DNA from 3 places in the Cobetia sp. 4B genome. Region 1 is predicted to be linked to each of the others. Evidence: predicted binding sites of a transcription regulator. Region 1 holds the regulator's gene; each other region holds the start of a gene.
What was found. Region 1 encodes sigma-54, which starts transcription at its own class of promoters, with help from an activator protein. Its sites were predicted from a motif close to TGGCACNNNNNTTGCTNT; they were not measured.

Region 1 (4,449 bases):
CAGTGGCGCCAGCAGCATGCCGGGCAGATTGTCGATGGCGTAGTAGCCAATATCTTCCAGCGCCTGGAGAGCGATGGATTTCCCGGAGCCGGAGCGGCCGCTGATGATCACGATCTTCATGAAGTGCTCTCCAAGGGCGAGGTCAACGTCGAAAGAATGCAGGGGTGGGGCAGAGGGCTGCCCGCTATCAGTGCGCTGTACGTCGGCCGATGGAAGGCCAGCAAGACGAAAGCCCGGACGATGTCCGGGCCTGTCATTCAGCGCGCCGGTAATTCGGCGATGGCTTGGGTCAATGCCTCAAAGAGTGCACGCTGGCTGTCTGCCTGGCGCAGGGCCGAGCGATTGGTCGGGGAATTGAGCAATTCCGCGACCTGCCCGAGCAGCGTCAGATGGGTCTCATCCGCTTCCTCAGGCACCAGCAGCACGAACAGCAGATCGATGGGTTCTCCGTCGATGGCATCGAAGTCGATGGGTTCACCGAGCTTCAGAAACGCAGCGATTGGCGTCTTGCAATGCGGGCTGCGTGCATGGGGCACGGCCACACCGTGGCCAATGCCGGTCGACCCCAGTCTTTCGCGCCCGATCAGGCGCGAGAAGACTTCCTGGCTATCCAGGCTGGGAATGTTCTGTGCGATGAAGGTGCTGAAGAATTCAAGCACCCGCTTCTTGCTCCCCCCGGGGACACCGTACAGCGTGCGCTCGGGGGGAAGGATCTGATCAAGTGTCATGGCTGAAGGTCAACGGGTCCCGGTGCCCTGAGAGCGAGCCTGGGACTTTTCCTTGTGTTTGACCAGCTGGCGATCCAGCTTGTCGGCGAGCGCGTCGATGGCAGCGTACATGTTGGGGTCTTCTGCCAGGGCGTGGAGGTCAGCGCCTGCCGCGTGCAAGGTGCAGGCAGCCTGCTGGCGCTCCTTCTCGATCGACAGTGTCACCTGAACATTGGTGATGTTGTCGTAATGCCGTTCGAGGCGAGCGAGCTTCTCGTTGACGTAATCGCGGAGAGGATCGGTAAGTTCCACATGATGCCCGGTGATATTCACTTGCATGGACACGCTCCTTTATCCAGCGGGTTGCCATTCAATTGTAACCCTTTTTGACTACGAGCAAACCCTGATCGGACGCTCTGCAACAGGCTTGACGGCCACCGTCTGGCGATGTTTTCGCACCCTTGCCAGTGGCGTCAGATGTCGTGAGCGTCTGTACCGACAATGCCCAAGCTTTGCGCAAAGATCAACGCTGCGCTGCATCGTGGTTCAGTGCTTGTCTTCAACTCAGTGAGGGGTAACGGAGTGGACTTCAAGGGCATGTCTGGCGGGTGGTGCGTGAAAGACGCGCAAGAAGGCGGGTTTTCGTCGCCAATCCCTGCATGTACGTCGCCTTTCAGACGATTCGATTGCGTGGAGCAAGCGGCGTTCCGGGAGGTTCTTCGGGTGTCTTCCAGGTGCAATACGCGCAAAAGTGACTTTAAAAACATGCGATTGACGGTAAATGACGCTGCCGGAACGGCGTTTTTTTGCCGTCATTCTGCGCGCTGTCATGGGCCATGACGGGCAATTGACGAGCGGTTGCCGGAATGACATGGCGCGCGACAGGCGCACCACTGCCCGCGAAGTCAGAGGCTGATGAGCGGAAAAGCCAACGCTTGAGGTTGGCGGCGGCTGCCATTGTGGAGGTGAGAGCAGGGCATGGCAGCCGCAGGTGACGCGTCAGGCCAGACGCTTGCGCTCGCTGGAGGAGGGGATGCCCATCGCTTCGCGATACTTGGCCACGGTACGGCGTGCGACCTCGATGCCATCGCTGGCGAGCAGATCGACCAGCCGTGAGTCGGAGAGAGGCTTGCGGGCCGGCTCTTCCGCGATCAGCTTGCGGATGCGGGCACGAATGGCGGTGCTTGAGTGGGCGTCGCCACTGCCGCTGCCACCGACCTGGCTCGAGAAGAAGAACTTGAGCTCGAAGACGCCGCGCGGGGTGTGGATGTACTTCTGGGTAGTGACCCGCGAGATGGTCGATTCGTGCATCTCGACCACTTCGGCGATGTTGGCCAGAATCAGCGGCTTCATGCCTTCCTCGCCTTGCTCGAGGAAGTCGATCTGGCGCGCCATGATCTCGCGGCCGACCTTGAGCAGGGTGTCATTGCGCGATGACAGGCTCTTCATCAGCCAGCGGGCTTCCTGCAGGTTGTCCTTGAGAAAGGTGTTGTCGGCGGACTTGTCGGCACGCTTGATCAGCGCGGCGTATTCCGGCTGGATGCGCAGCTTGGGCAGCGCTTCCGGGTTGAGCTCGACCTGCCAGCCATGGCGGGTATGGCGCACCAGCAGATCAGGGATCACGTAATCGCTGGCGGGCTCGCCCCAGGCGGATGCCGGACGCGGATCGAGCGCGCGCACCAGGCGGATGACGTGGTCCAGCTCGTCATCGTCAAGGCTCAGGCGGCGCTTGAGCAGCTTGCGATCATCGTTGCCCAGTGCCTCGAGGAATTGACGTACCAGGCGGCGTGCCTGCGCCAGCAGCGGCAGATCATCCGGCAGCAGCGCCAGTTGTAGCAGCAGGCATTCGCGTAGGTCACGGGCGAAGACGCCGGTCGGGTCGAACTGCTGCATACGCAGCAATACCTGCTCGAGCTCGGAGGCCTTGAGGCCGGGCAGGCCCTGGCCACGCAGGCCATCGACCAGCTCATCGAGAGACAGGCTCAGATAGCCGGCACCGTCGACGGCATCGATCAGGCTCTCCGCCATCTGGCTTTCACGGCCATCGAGGTCGGTCATCGCCAGCTGCCAGCGCAGGTGGTCCTGCAGGCTCTCGACGCTGGTATTGCGATCGAAGTCCGGCCCTTCTTCACTCCCGCTGCCACTGCCGGAGCTGGTCAGGCTACCGGCGTGGTCCTGGTAGAGGTCCGACCAGTCACTGTCGAGGGGGTATTCCTCGGGAATCTCGCTCGAGGAGTCGGCAGTGGAGATCTCGCTCGAATCCTGTGTCTCGACGACATCCAGCGACTCGTAGTCCTCGTCGAGCTCCAACATGGGGTTGGACTCGAGGGCTTGCTGAATCTCCTGACGCAGGTCGAGCGTCGACAGCTGCAGCAGCTGGATCGCTTGCTGGAGCTGCGGCGTCATGGTCAGCGAGGTGCCGAGGCGGAGTTGCAGGGTGGGTTTCATGGAGTCAGTCAATTCACGGCAAAGGAACGTGCTTACTACGCTATACCGTGACTCGGGGCACTGACAAGTGGTTGTCGTGAATATTCAAGCAACTTGCATGCCATGTTTCCACCAAGGTGGTATGGACGTCATGCATGCGTCTGATGTCAGACATGAAAAAGCCGCTACGCGATAAAATCACGCAGCGGCTTTTGAAGCTTTTGCCTCGCGAGGACTCAGCGCAGCCGCTGACCCTAGAGCGTGAACTCGTGACCCAGGTAGACGTCGCGCACCTGCTGGTTGGCCAGGATGGAGTCCGCGTCACCGTGGGCGATGATCTGGCCATCGCCGACGATATAGGCGGTGTCACAGATATCGAGTGTCTCGCGCACGTTGTGGTCGGTGATCAGCACACCGATGCCACGATCGCGCAGTTGGCGCACGATGCTCTTGATCTCGCCCACCGAGATGGGGTCGACGCCGGCGAAGGGCTCATCGAGCAGTACGAAGTCCGGCTCGGTGGCAAGCGCCCGGGCGATCTCGACCCGTCGACGCTCACCACCGGACAGGCTCATACCGGCGCTGGCGCGGATGTGCGTGATGCTGAATTCCTCGAGCAACTCTTCAAGGCGTGCCTTGCGGCCATTGCGATCCAGGTCCTTGCGGGTCTCCAGAATCGCCATGATGTTGTCGGCCACCGACAGCTTGCGGAAGATCGACGCTTCCTGCGGCAGATAGCCGATGCCGGCGCGTGCACGCTGATGCATGGCGGCAGCGGAGAGGTCCTTGTCATCGATGGAGACGTTGCCGGCATCGGCGCGCACCAGTCCGACGATCATGTAGAACGAGGTCGTCTTGCCGGCGCCGTTGGGGCCCAGCAGGCCGACGATGTCGCCCTGGCGGATCTCCAGCGAGATGTCCTTGACCACCTTGCGGCCCTTGTAGGCCTTGGCCAGATGGCGAGCGCTCAGCGTACGTGGAGTAGCAGCAGTCATGACTCAGTTTTCCTTGCTGGCATTGGCGCCGCGGGGCGTCAGAGTCATGTGCACGCGACCGCCTTCGGTCTGCTGTGCCGTCTTGCTGTTGTTGGCGTTCACCTGGCGCTTGTCGAGGAAGTACTCCACGTAGCCGCCTTCGAAGGTGTCATCGCCTTTCTCGAGACGCGCGTTGCCGACCAGCTCCACGCGGCGCTCCAGTGCATGGTAGCGGATGGTGTCGGCCCAGCCCTTGACCAGCTCCTCGTCGGGTGCGGGTTGCTGTTCCAGGTAGGCACGCTTGCCGGTGGCCTTGACCAGCGAGATCTCGCCGCTGCCGG
Region 2 (4,449 bases), 750 kb from region 1:
AGGTATTGAGCAGGCCGACGATGAAGGTATCGCCATAGGTGGATTGCTCGGAATAGTCGATCAGGCTCTGCAGGATGCCAAAGCCTGCGGTGTTGTCCAGAAAGGCAAAGCCGGTGGTGATGCCACGGCTTTCGAGGTTGGTCAGGGTATTGCTGACGATGATCGCCAACACACCGAACACGCCTGCCAGCATCAATAGCTGGAAGATCAGTGCCCGCTTGGCCGGGTCACGCCAGAATGGCGGCTTGACCGTGGCCGGCGGGCGAGAAGCAGGTTGTGTCATACAGGCAATCTCCGCCGGAAAGCTATGCGACTTCCGCCTGCCGTCCTATCGAACGGCAGATCAGTTATCTCTCGGCACTCGATGAATGGGTCACGAGGAACAGGCTGGGCCTCACAGGCTGGGGCACATAAGCTAAGCCGCTGGGCGGGGCCTCTTGTTGCCGGGCCCCACATGACGCTGGCCAGAGGAAGTGGAGCAAGACGCTCACTCCCCCTGGCCAGCGTCCTTGCTCAGCCTGTCATGAGGGGCAAGGCCCACCCGCAGTACAGGGCGAGCCCGCGCATCAGCGAACCGGCGGGGCGTACTGGACGCCGCCATCGGTCCACAGTGCGTTCAAGCCGCGCTCGATACCCAGTGCGGAGCCGGTACCGACGTTGCGCTCGAACACCTGGCCGTAGTTACCGACCTGCTTGATGACCTGGTAGGCCCAGTCAGCCGGCAGCCCCATGGCTTCCCCGTAGTTGCCATCGGCACCGACCAGGCGCGCGACGTTCGGGTTGGTGTCCGACTTCTTCTCTTCGATGTTGTCGGAGCTCAGCCCCATCTCTTCGGCGTTGATCTGGGCGAACAGGGTCCACTTGACGATGTTGAACCACTGGTCATCGCCCTGACGGACGACGGGGCCCAGCGGTTCCTTGGAGATGACTTCCGGCAGCACCATCGCAGACGCCGGATCGGAGAGCTTGATACGCAGCGCGTAGAGCTGGGATTGGTCGGAGGTCAGGACGTCACAACGACCGGCTTCGAAACCCTTGACGGTCTGGTCGGAGGTATCGAAGACGACCGGCTCGAAGGACATGTCGTTCAGGCGGAAGTAGTCCGCCAGGTTGAGCTCGGTGGTGGTGCCGGACTGGATGCAGACGGCTGCCCCGTCCAGCTCCTTGGCACTGGAGACGCCCAGGTCCTTGCTGACCATGAAGCCCTGGCCGTCGTAATAGTTCACGCCAGCGAAGTTGAGGCCCAGTGAGGTGTCACGGGTCGCCGTCCAGGTGGTGTTGCGGGACAGGACATCAATCTCGCCGGACTGCAGCGCGGTGAAACGCTCCTTGGCTGTCAGCGGCACATAGCGCACCTTGCTGGCATCGCCCAGCACGGCTGCCGCGACGCCGCGGCAGACGTCGACATCGAGGCCCTGCCAGTTACCGGCGTCATCCGGTGCCGAGAAGCCCGGCAAGCCGGTGCTGACGCCACACTGGACAAAGCCCTTTTCCTTGACGCTATCCAGGGTAGCGGCACTGGCGCCTGTCGCCATGGAGGCGGCCAGGACAGCGGCGCTAGCGATCAGCAGTGGCTTCTTGTTGTTATGCATCGTGATTCCCTCGCGAAAGTCTGGAGTCCGCTCGATCAGCCTCGAGTCAGAAGTGGTGCAATGCATTGCATGGCACCTACCGACAATAGCAAGCCGCGTTCCAATTTCCGCCTATCGCGTGATCCGCTGTGTTCAACGCTGAAAAAAGCGCTAAAACCCAGTGATATAGGCCAAAGCCTCGGAGTGAGGCGGCGGATCATTCCGCGCGATTGCCGCGCAGTTAGGCTCATGGCGAGACCAGTTCGCCTCATATCGGTGCAAAATAAAAACGGCCGTTTCATTGCGAAACGGCCGTTGGCGGTGCAGCGATGTGGCGCGAGTGGCAGATTGCGACCAATGTCTCGGTCTGCCTGACTCAACGCTTGTTCATCCCGTCAGGCACGTTTTCGTGCCTGACGGGACTCCCTTGCCACTGCAAGGTGCATGCAAATCACTTCTCCAGCAGGCGCTGCATGAAGGGCGGCAGCACCAGGGCGGCGCGATGGCCTTCGACGGTATAGAAGTCACGCGCGAAGGTGGCGGCAGCGGCATCTTCCTCGCGGAATGACTTCACGTCACAGCCCTTGCCCGCCAGGGTGCAGCTCCACCAGCCGGACGGATACACCGGCTGCGGGAACGGCAGGGTCGCGACGCTATCAAAGCCCGCTTCGCCCATGTCATTGCGCAGGTCCTTGATGATGGAATCGGTGTGATAGAGCGGAGACTCGCTCTGCTGCACCATCAGGCCGCCCTGCTTGAGGATACGATGGCAGCGCTTGAGGAAGTCGGTCTTGAACAGACCTTCCGCCGGGCCGACCGGGTCGGTGGAATCGACGATCAGCACGTCGATGCTCTCATCCGGGCAGTTGTCGACCCACTTGACGCCATCCTCGAACAGCAGCTCGGCGCGCGGGTCGTCATTGGACTCGACCAGCGCCGGGAAGAATTGCTCGGAGGCACGCGTGACCGCCGGATCGATATCGATCTGGGTGACCTTCTCCACGCCCGGGTGCTTGAGCACCTCACGCAGGGTGCCGCAATCGCCACCGCCGATGATGACGACACGCTTGGGGTCTGCATGAGCGAACAGCGCCGGGTGCGACATCATCTCGTGATAGAGGAAGTTGTCACGGTCAGTCAGCATCACGCAGCCGTCCAGCACCATCAGGTTGCCGTAGGTCTCGGTGGCATAGACTTCGAGGTGCTGATAAGGGGTCTGCTCGTCATGCAGCTTGTGGCTGACCTTGAGCGAGAAGGCGCTGCCGTGGCGATCGAAGATTTCGGTAAACCAGGAGCCATCGAGACGTTCGGTCATGGGGGACCCTCGCATTGGATATCACAGACGGGATATCAAGGTATGGATAGAGACGGCACGATGGCCATCGGAAATTGCGCCAATCAGCACTGCGCCAGCGTCAGGCCGGCAGTTCACGGCCCGCATGACGCCCACGCGGCGTGATGTCGTGATACGCGACATGCCGGGCAAGCGCCAACATGGCGCAGGCGCTGCACCATAGCCAAAGACGGCCGGAGTGGAAAGTGTTGATGCATGACAATTTCAGACAGGCCGCGTATCGATGACACGCGGCCCGGGGGAGAGGCTCAGCGAGAAGCCGGCCCGAGGCGGACCAGATGGAGAATCAGTCTGACGCACTGAAACACTCCCAGCCCGATGAGGATGCCGGCGAGGTCCGCCAGCGCATCCAGCACCTCAGCGCCGCGATAGGGAATCGCCAGCTGCAGACATTCGATGGCGACGCCCAGCAGCAGCAGGAGCGGCAGGATGATCAAGCTGGTCAAGCCCGCCAGCCGTGTCGTCAGCGCCAGCAACGCGAAGGCGGAGAAATGCTGCAGCTTGTCCCAGGGGAAGGTCTGCTCCGGATGCGGCACGCCCGGGGAGAGCGTGCCGAACAGGATCAGCAACAGACACAGAAGCGCCACGAAGGCCCAACCGCGGCGCGGGATGAGACGCTGCTCGACCGGCGTCATGCTGACACCCCCGCTGCCCGGCACCCTTCTGCTTGCTGCCCTTCTGCTTGCTGCACTGCTACTTGCCACCTTCTATAGGCAGCAACAGGGGTGGCAGCAGAGAAGACCATGACGGGCTCTCCCATCAGCCGCGGGCGACCGGTGTCGCATTGGCGGCGTCATCCTGATGGTAGGCCGGGCTCAGCTCGTGCAGCGCATCCATCAGGGCATTGACGTTGCCCGGGTCGGTGAACTGGCTGATGCCGTGCCCCAGGTTGAAGATGTGGCCCGGGCCCTGGCCGTAGCTGTCGAGGATACGCGCGACTTCGGCACGAATGGCGGCCGGCGTACCGAACAGCGCATTCGGGTCCAGGTTGCCCTGCAGAGCCACACGATGGCCGACACGCTCACGCGCATTGGACATCTCGGTGGTCCAGTCGAGGCCGACGGCATCACAGCCGGTGGCGGCGATGTGTTCGAGCCATTGGCCACCATTCTTGGTGAACAGGATCACCGGCACACGGTTGCCTTCGCTGTCCGGCTTGAGGCCAGCGACGATCTGCTCCATGTAGCGCAGCGAGAACTCGAGGTAGGCCGGCGTGGACAGGGTGCCGCCCCAGGTATCGAAGATCTGCACCGCCTGAGCACCCGCGGCAATCTGGGCGTTCAGGTAGTCGGTAACGGCCTGCGCGAGGGTGTCGAGCAACTGATGCATGGCTTCCGGATTGGAATACATCAGGCCTTTCACGTGACGGAAGTCCTTGCTGGAACCGCCCTCGACCATATAGGTGGCCAGTGTCCACGGGCTGCCGGAGAAACCGATCAGCGGCACGCGGCCGTTCAGTTCACGGCGGATGGTGGACACGGCACGCATGACGTAATCGAGATCACGCTCGACATTCGGCACGCT
Region 3 (4,449 bases), 1.9 Mb from region 1:
ACCCGTCCTACCCGGGCTTCCACTCCTTGCCGATGGTGGCGGTATCGATGAACAAGGGCATCTGGGACGGCCTGCCGGCGGATCTCAAGGCGATCATGGAGACCGCTACCGACGCGATGGCCTACGACATGGTCTTCACCCTCAAGGCGCGTGACATCAAGGCGGTGAGCGCGGCGCGTGCCAATCCGGATATCGAGGTGATCGACATGGCACCGGAAGAGCGCGCCAAGTTCCGTCGCATCGCGCAGCAGGAGTGGAAGGTGTGGGCCGAGAAGAATGAGCTGACCGGCAAGGTCTACGAGTCCGTGGTCAGCTTCCTGACCGACCGCAACCTGATGTGAGCCCGCTGGCGCGCGGGATGGGCGCCAGTCGCCGTGTGGCAAGAGGCATCAGCTAACCACGCTTTTGGCGACACGATCGCAGAACGATAACGACGCAGGAGATCAAGGTCGGCGTGCTCACTGGGCGCGCCGATTCTCCTTGAGGCAGCGAGTCAGCAAGGAATTCGATATGGCAGAACATGATGTGGCGTCGCCGGGGCTACCCGAGGCGTCGGATGACCACGACCCGAATCTGGGCACGCGGACGCCGCTGGACCGCCTGGTGGGCAAGGGCACGCGCGCCGCGGCGTGGCTGGTATTGCTGGCGATGGCGATCAGCGTATTCGAAGTGGTGATGCGCTACGGCCTCGATTCGCCGACCTCCTGGGTGCACGAGACGGTGATCTTCCTGGTCGCGACCAGCTTCGCGCTGGGCGGCCCGGCGGCCCTGGCCAACAATCGCCATATTCGCGTGCGTGTGCTCTACGACCTGGTCGGCACGCGCTTTCGCTACGTGCTGGACTGCTTCAATGACGTGATGACGTTCGTCTTCTGTCTGGCGATGAGCTATGCGGGCTGGGTGATGTTCTGGCGTGCCTCGCACAGTCCGCTGGGCGAGTGGCAGCTGGAGCGATCCGGCACCTCATGGAATCCGCCGTTTCCGGCGCTGACCAAGGGCGTGATCCTGTTCGCGCTGGCGGTGATGACCCTGCAGGCGCTGTGGCATCTCTACCAGACCTTCTTCTCGCCCCGTCCACCCGAGGGCGGCAGTGAAGGAAGTGGCGCATCCGACGCCGCAGTTGACCACAAGGAGTCGCGCTGATGGATATCGCAACGGCTACGATGCTGCTGGTCGGCGGCATCTTCGCGCTGCTGGTCACCGGCCTGCCGCTGGCCTTCGTCACCGGCCTGGTCGCGCTGGCCTACACCTTCGGCTGGTTCGGCCCGATGGCGCTGCCGCTGGTCACCAGTCGTGTCTATGGCTTCGTCACCGAGTATTCGCTGGTGGCGGTGCCGATGTTCGTGTTGATGGCTTCGCTGCTCGATCGCTCGGGGATCGCCAAGGATCTGTTCAATGCCATGCGCGTGATGGCAGGGCGACTGCCCGGCGGCGTGGCGATCCAGACCATCGTGGTGGCGTTCTTCCTCGCCGCGATGTCCGGCATCATCGGCGGCGAGATCGTGCTGCTGGGGATTCTGGCGCTGCCGCAGATGCTCAGGCTCGGCTATGACAAGCACATCGCCATCGGTGTGGTGTGTGCCGGTGGCTCGCTGGGCACCATGATGCCGCCCTCCATCGTGCTGATCATCTATGGCCTGATCGCCAACCAGTCGATCGCGGACCTGTTCACCGCGGCGATCACCCCGGCCATCGTGCTGATGGCAAGCTACATCATCTACGTGCTGATCCGCTGTCTGCGCAACCCTTCGCTGGGGCCGGTGATGCCCGAGGAGGAGCGCCGTGCCAGCTTCCAGAGCAAGCGTGAGCTGCTCAAGGCCATCGGCGTGCCGGCGGTCATCGCGGGGCTGGTGCTGGGCTCCATCTACGGTGGCGTGGCCTCGGTGACCGAAGCCGCGGCGATGGGCAGCTTCGGCGTCCTGGTGGCGGTGATGCTGCGCGGCGAGTTCTCCATCACCCTGATGCAGCGTGCGCTGTCCCAGACCATGAACACCTGCGGCATGATCATCTGGATCGGTATCGGCGCGGCGGCGCTGGTCGGGGTCTACAACCTGATGGGCGGCAACCGCTTCGTGTCGAGCATGATTCTCGGCCTGGATATCCCGCCGCTGGCGATCATCATGGTGATGATGGCGATCCTGCTGTTGCTGGGGCTGTTCCTCGACTGGATCGGCATCGCGATGCTGACCCTGCCGATCTTCGTGCCGATCATCGTTCAGCTCGGCTACGACCCGGTATGGTTCGGTGTGCTGTTCGCGGTCAACATGCAGGTGTCCTTCCTGTCGCCACCCTTCGGGCCTGCCGCCTTCTATCTGAAAGGCGTGGCACCGGAAGGCATCAGCCTCAAGGATATCTTCGTCTCGCTGCTGCCGTTCATCGCCATCCAGCTGTGCGTGCTGGCGATGTTGCTGCTGTGGCCGCAACTGTCGCTGTGGCTGGTCTAGGCTCTACAGACGTTGCCCGCTTGCCCAAGACTCGACGCCCTCGCAGATGCGAGGGCGTCGTCGTTGGTGATGACAGATTTGCGCCGCCATGTGGCGTCGCATCATGCAAGGCAAGCTTTGTGCTCTTTTATGGTGCAAATAGGCGGACGCACAAACACGGTCACGGTGAGAGGGGGCAGGCTGTCATGGCAGCTGCACCATCTTGGCACATTCCCTGCAATGCTCTTGCAATGCCTGTCCGGTGCCACGAGATCCTGTCGAGGTGACCCCCGACACGCTGCAGCACTTCACGAGGAGAGTTCACATGTCAGAGACTCAAGCACCGCTGTTGTTGCTGACCGATCTGGATGGCTCGCTGCTGGATCACCACGATTACTCGCCGGGCCCGGCGCGCAGCTGGCTGACCCGCCTGCGCGCGCGCGGTGCCTGGATCGTCCCCAACACCTCCAAGACGGCGGCCGAACTGGCGCCGCTGATGGACTCGCTGGGCTTGGCGGGCCAGCCGTGGATCGCCGAGAACGGCGGCGTGGTGGCGTTGCCGGCCGATTGGCTGAGCGCCTACCCGCTGGAAGAGGCCAGCGCCCCGGATGCACACGGCCTGTGTCGTATCGCGGTGGCGATGCCCCGCGACAGGATTCTCGCGGTGCTGGAGGAGCTGACCGGGGAATTCGCCTTCGAGGGCTTCGTCTCGATGTCGGTGGCGAGAATCAGCGAGCTGACGGGGCTGGGGGAGGGCGACGCGGCCCTGGCGGGACAGCGTGATGCCAGTGAACCGCTGGTGTGGCGCGACGCGCCGGAGCGTCTCGAGGACTTTCGTGCGCGTCTGGCCAGTCATGGCCTCAAGCTGACACGTGGTGGGCGCTTCCACCATGTGACCGGGGACAGCGACAAGGGCGTGGCAGCGCGCTATCTGATCGCCCGCTACCGGCTCTGCGAGCGGGTGCGCCCCTGGACGCTGGGCTTCGGCGATGGCGCCAATGACCTGCCGCTGCTGGCCGCCGTCGACAACGCTGTGCTGATCCCCGGCGTCGGTGATACCTCACAGCGTGATCGGGAGCTTGCCGACTATCCGCAACTGGCGGATGAACGCCGCTGTTTTCGCGCCAATCTCCCCGGACCGCAGGGATGGGTCGAGGGATTGCGTCACTGGCTGGCCAATGGCCAGCCGGAAGAATGGACATCCAGAGGTCTGGGCGCCTGACGCCTGCCTGATGCGTGTCTTCGGCATGACAAGGAGCTGACATGAGCGATTTTTACCAGAATGGCATCATCACCAACTTCCATAACCTGACCGATCGTCCGGTGGAAGATCTCGAAGCGGACCTGATGCGCTTCTCCCGCAAGCGACCGATGAGCCTGATTCTGCCGTCGCTGTATTCCGAGCTGGAAGGCCCGGCGCTCAAGCACATCGTCGAGGAGCTGGCCCAGGTGCCGTACCTCAGCGAGATCGTGATCGGGCTGGACCGCGCCGACCGTGACCAGTTCGAGCATGCCAAGGAGTTCTTCTCACATCTGCCGCAGCATCACCGCATCCTGTGGAACGACGGCCCGCGCCTGCGGGCACTGGATGAGGAGCTGACCGAGCATGGTCTGGCGCCGATGGAGGCCGGCAAGGGGCGCAATGTCTGGTACTGCTCAGGCTACGTGCAGGCCTCGGGCATCGCCGAGGCGGTGGCACTGCATGACTGCGATATCGTCACCTATGACCGCGGCCTGCTGGCGCGCCTGATCTACCCGGTGGCCCATCCGCAGTTCAACTACGAGTTCTGCAAGGGCTACTACTCGCGCATCGCGCAGGGCAAGCTGAACGGCCGCGTGGCGCGCCTGATGGTCACGCCGCTGATCCGTGCGCTCAAGAAGGTCTATGGCCCGCTGCCGTACCTGGATTATCTCGACAGCTATCGCTATCCGCTGTCCGGCGAATTCTCGATGCGCACCGACGTGCTGGCGGACATCCGCATTCCCAGTGACTGGGGGCTGGAGATCGGCGTGCTGTCCGAGGTCC

Region 2: the regulator sigma-54 is predicted to act here: its motif matches at 1,678-1,695, upstream of H2O77_RS00285 (amino acid ABC transporter substrate-binding protein).
Region 3: the regulator sigma-54 is predicted to act here: its motif matches at 2,648-2,665, upstream of H2O77_RS13300 (HAD-IIB family hydrolase).

Annotation. Positions count from the first base shown of each region.
Region 1 is NZ_CP059843.1:814,371-818,819, forward strand. It holds gene rapZ (RNase adapter RapZ) at 1-120, opposite strand, end outside; gene H2O77_RS03425 (PTS sugar transporter subunit IIA) at 258-728, opposite strand; gene raiA (ribosome-associated translation inhibitor RaiA) at 738-1,046, opposite strand; gene H2O77_RS03435 (RNA polymerase factor sigma-54) at 1,707-3,155, opposite strand; gene lptB (LPS export ABC transporter ATP-binding protein) at 3,389-4,129, opposite strand; gene lptA (lipopolysaccharide transport periplasmic protein LptA) at 4,133-4,449, opposite strand, start outside.
Region 2 is NZ_CP059843.1:60,932-65,380, reverse strand. It holds gene H2O77_RS00290 (amino acid ABC transporter permease) at 1-283, opposite strand, end outside; gene H2O77_RS00285 (amino acid ABC transporter substrate-binding protein) at 567-1,592, opposite strand; gene speE (polyamine aminopropyltransferase) at 2,023-2,886, opposite strand; gene H2O77_RS00275 (VanZ family protein) at 3,174-3,560, opposite strand; gene hemE (uroporphyrinogen decarboxylase) at 3,685-4,449, opposite strand, start outside.
Region 3 is NZ_CP059843.1:3,219,451-3,223,899, reverse strand. It holds gene H2O77_RS13315 (TRAP transporter substrate-binding protein) at 1-341, shown strand, start outside; gene H2O77_RS13310 (TRAP transporter small permease) at 511-1,143, shown strand; gene H2O77_RS13305 (TRAP transporter large permease subunit) at 1,143-2,444, shown strand; gene H2O77_RS13300 (HAD-IIB family hydrolase) at 2,749-3,645, shown strand; gene H2O77_RS13295 (hypothetical protein) at 3,687-4,449, shown strand, end outside.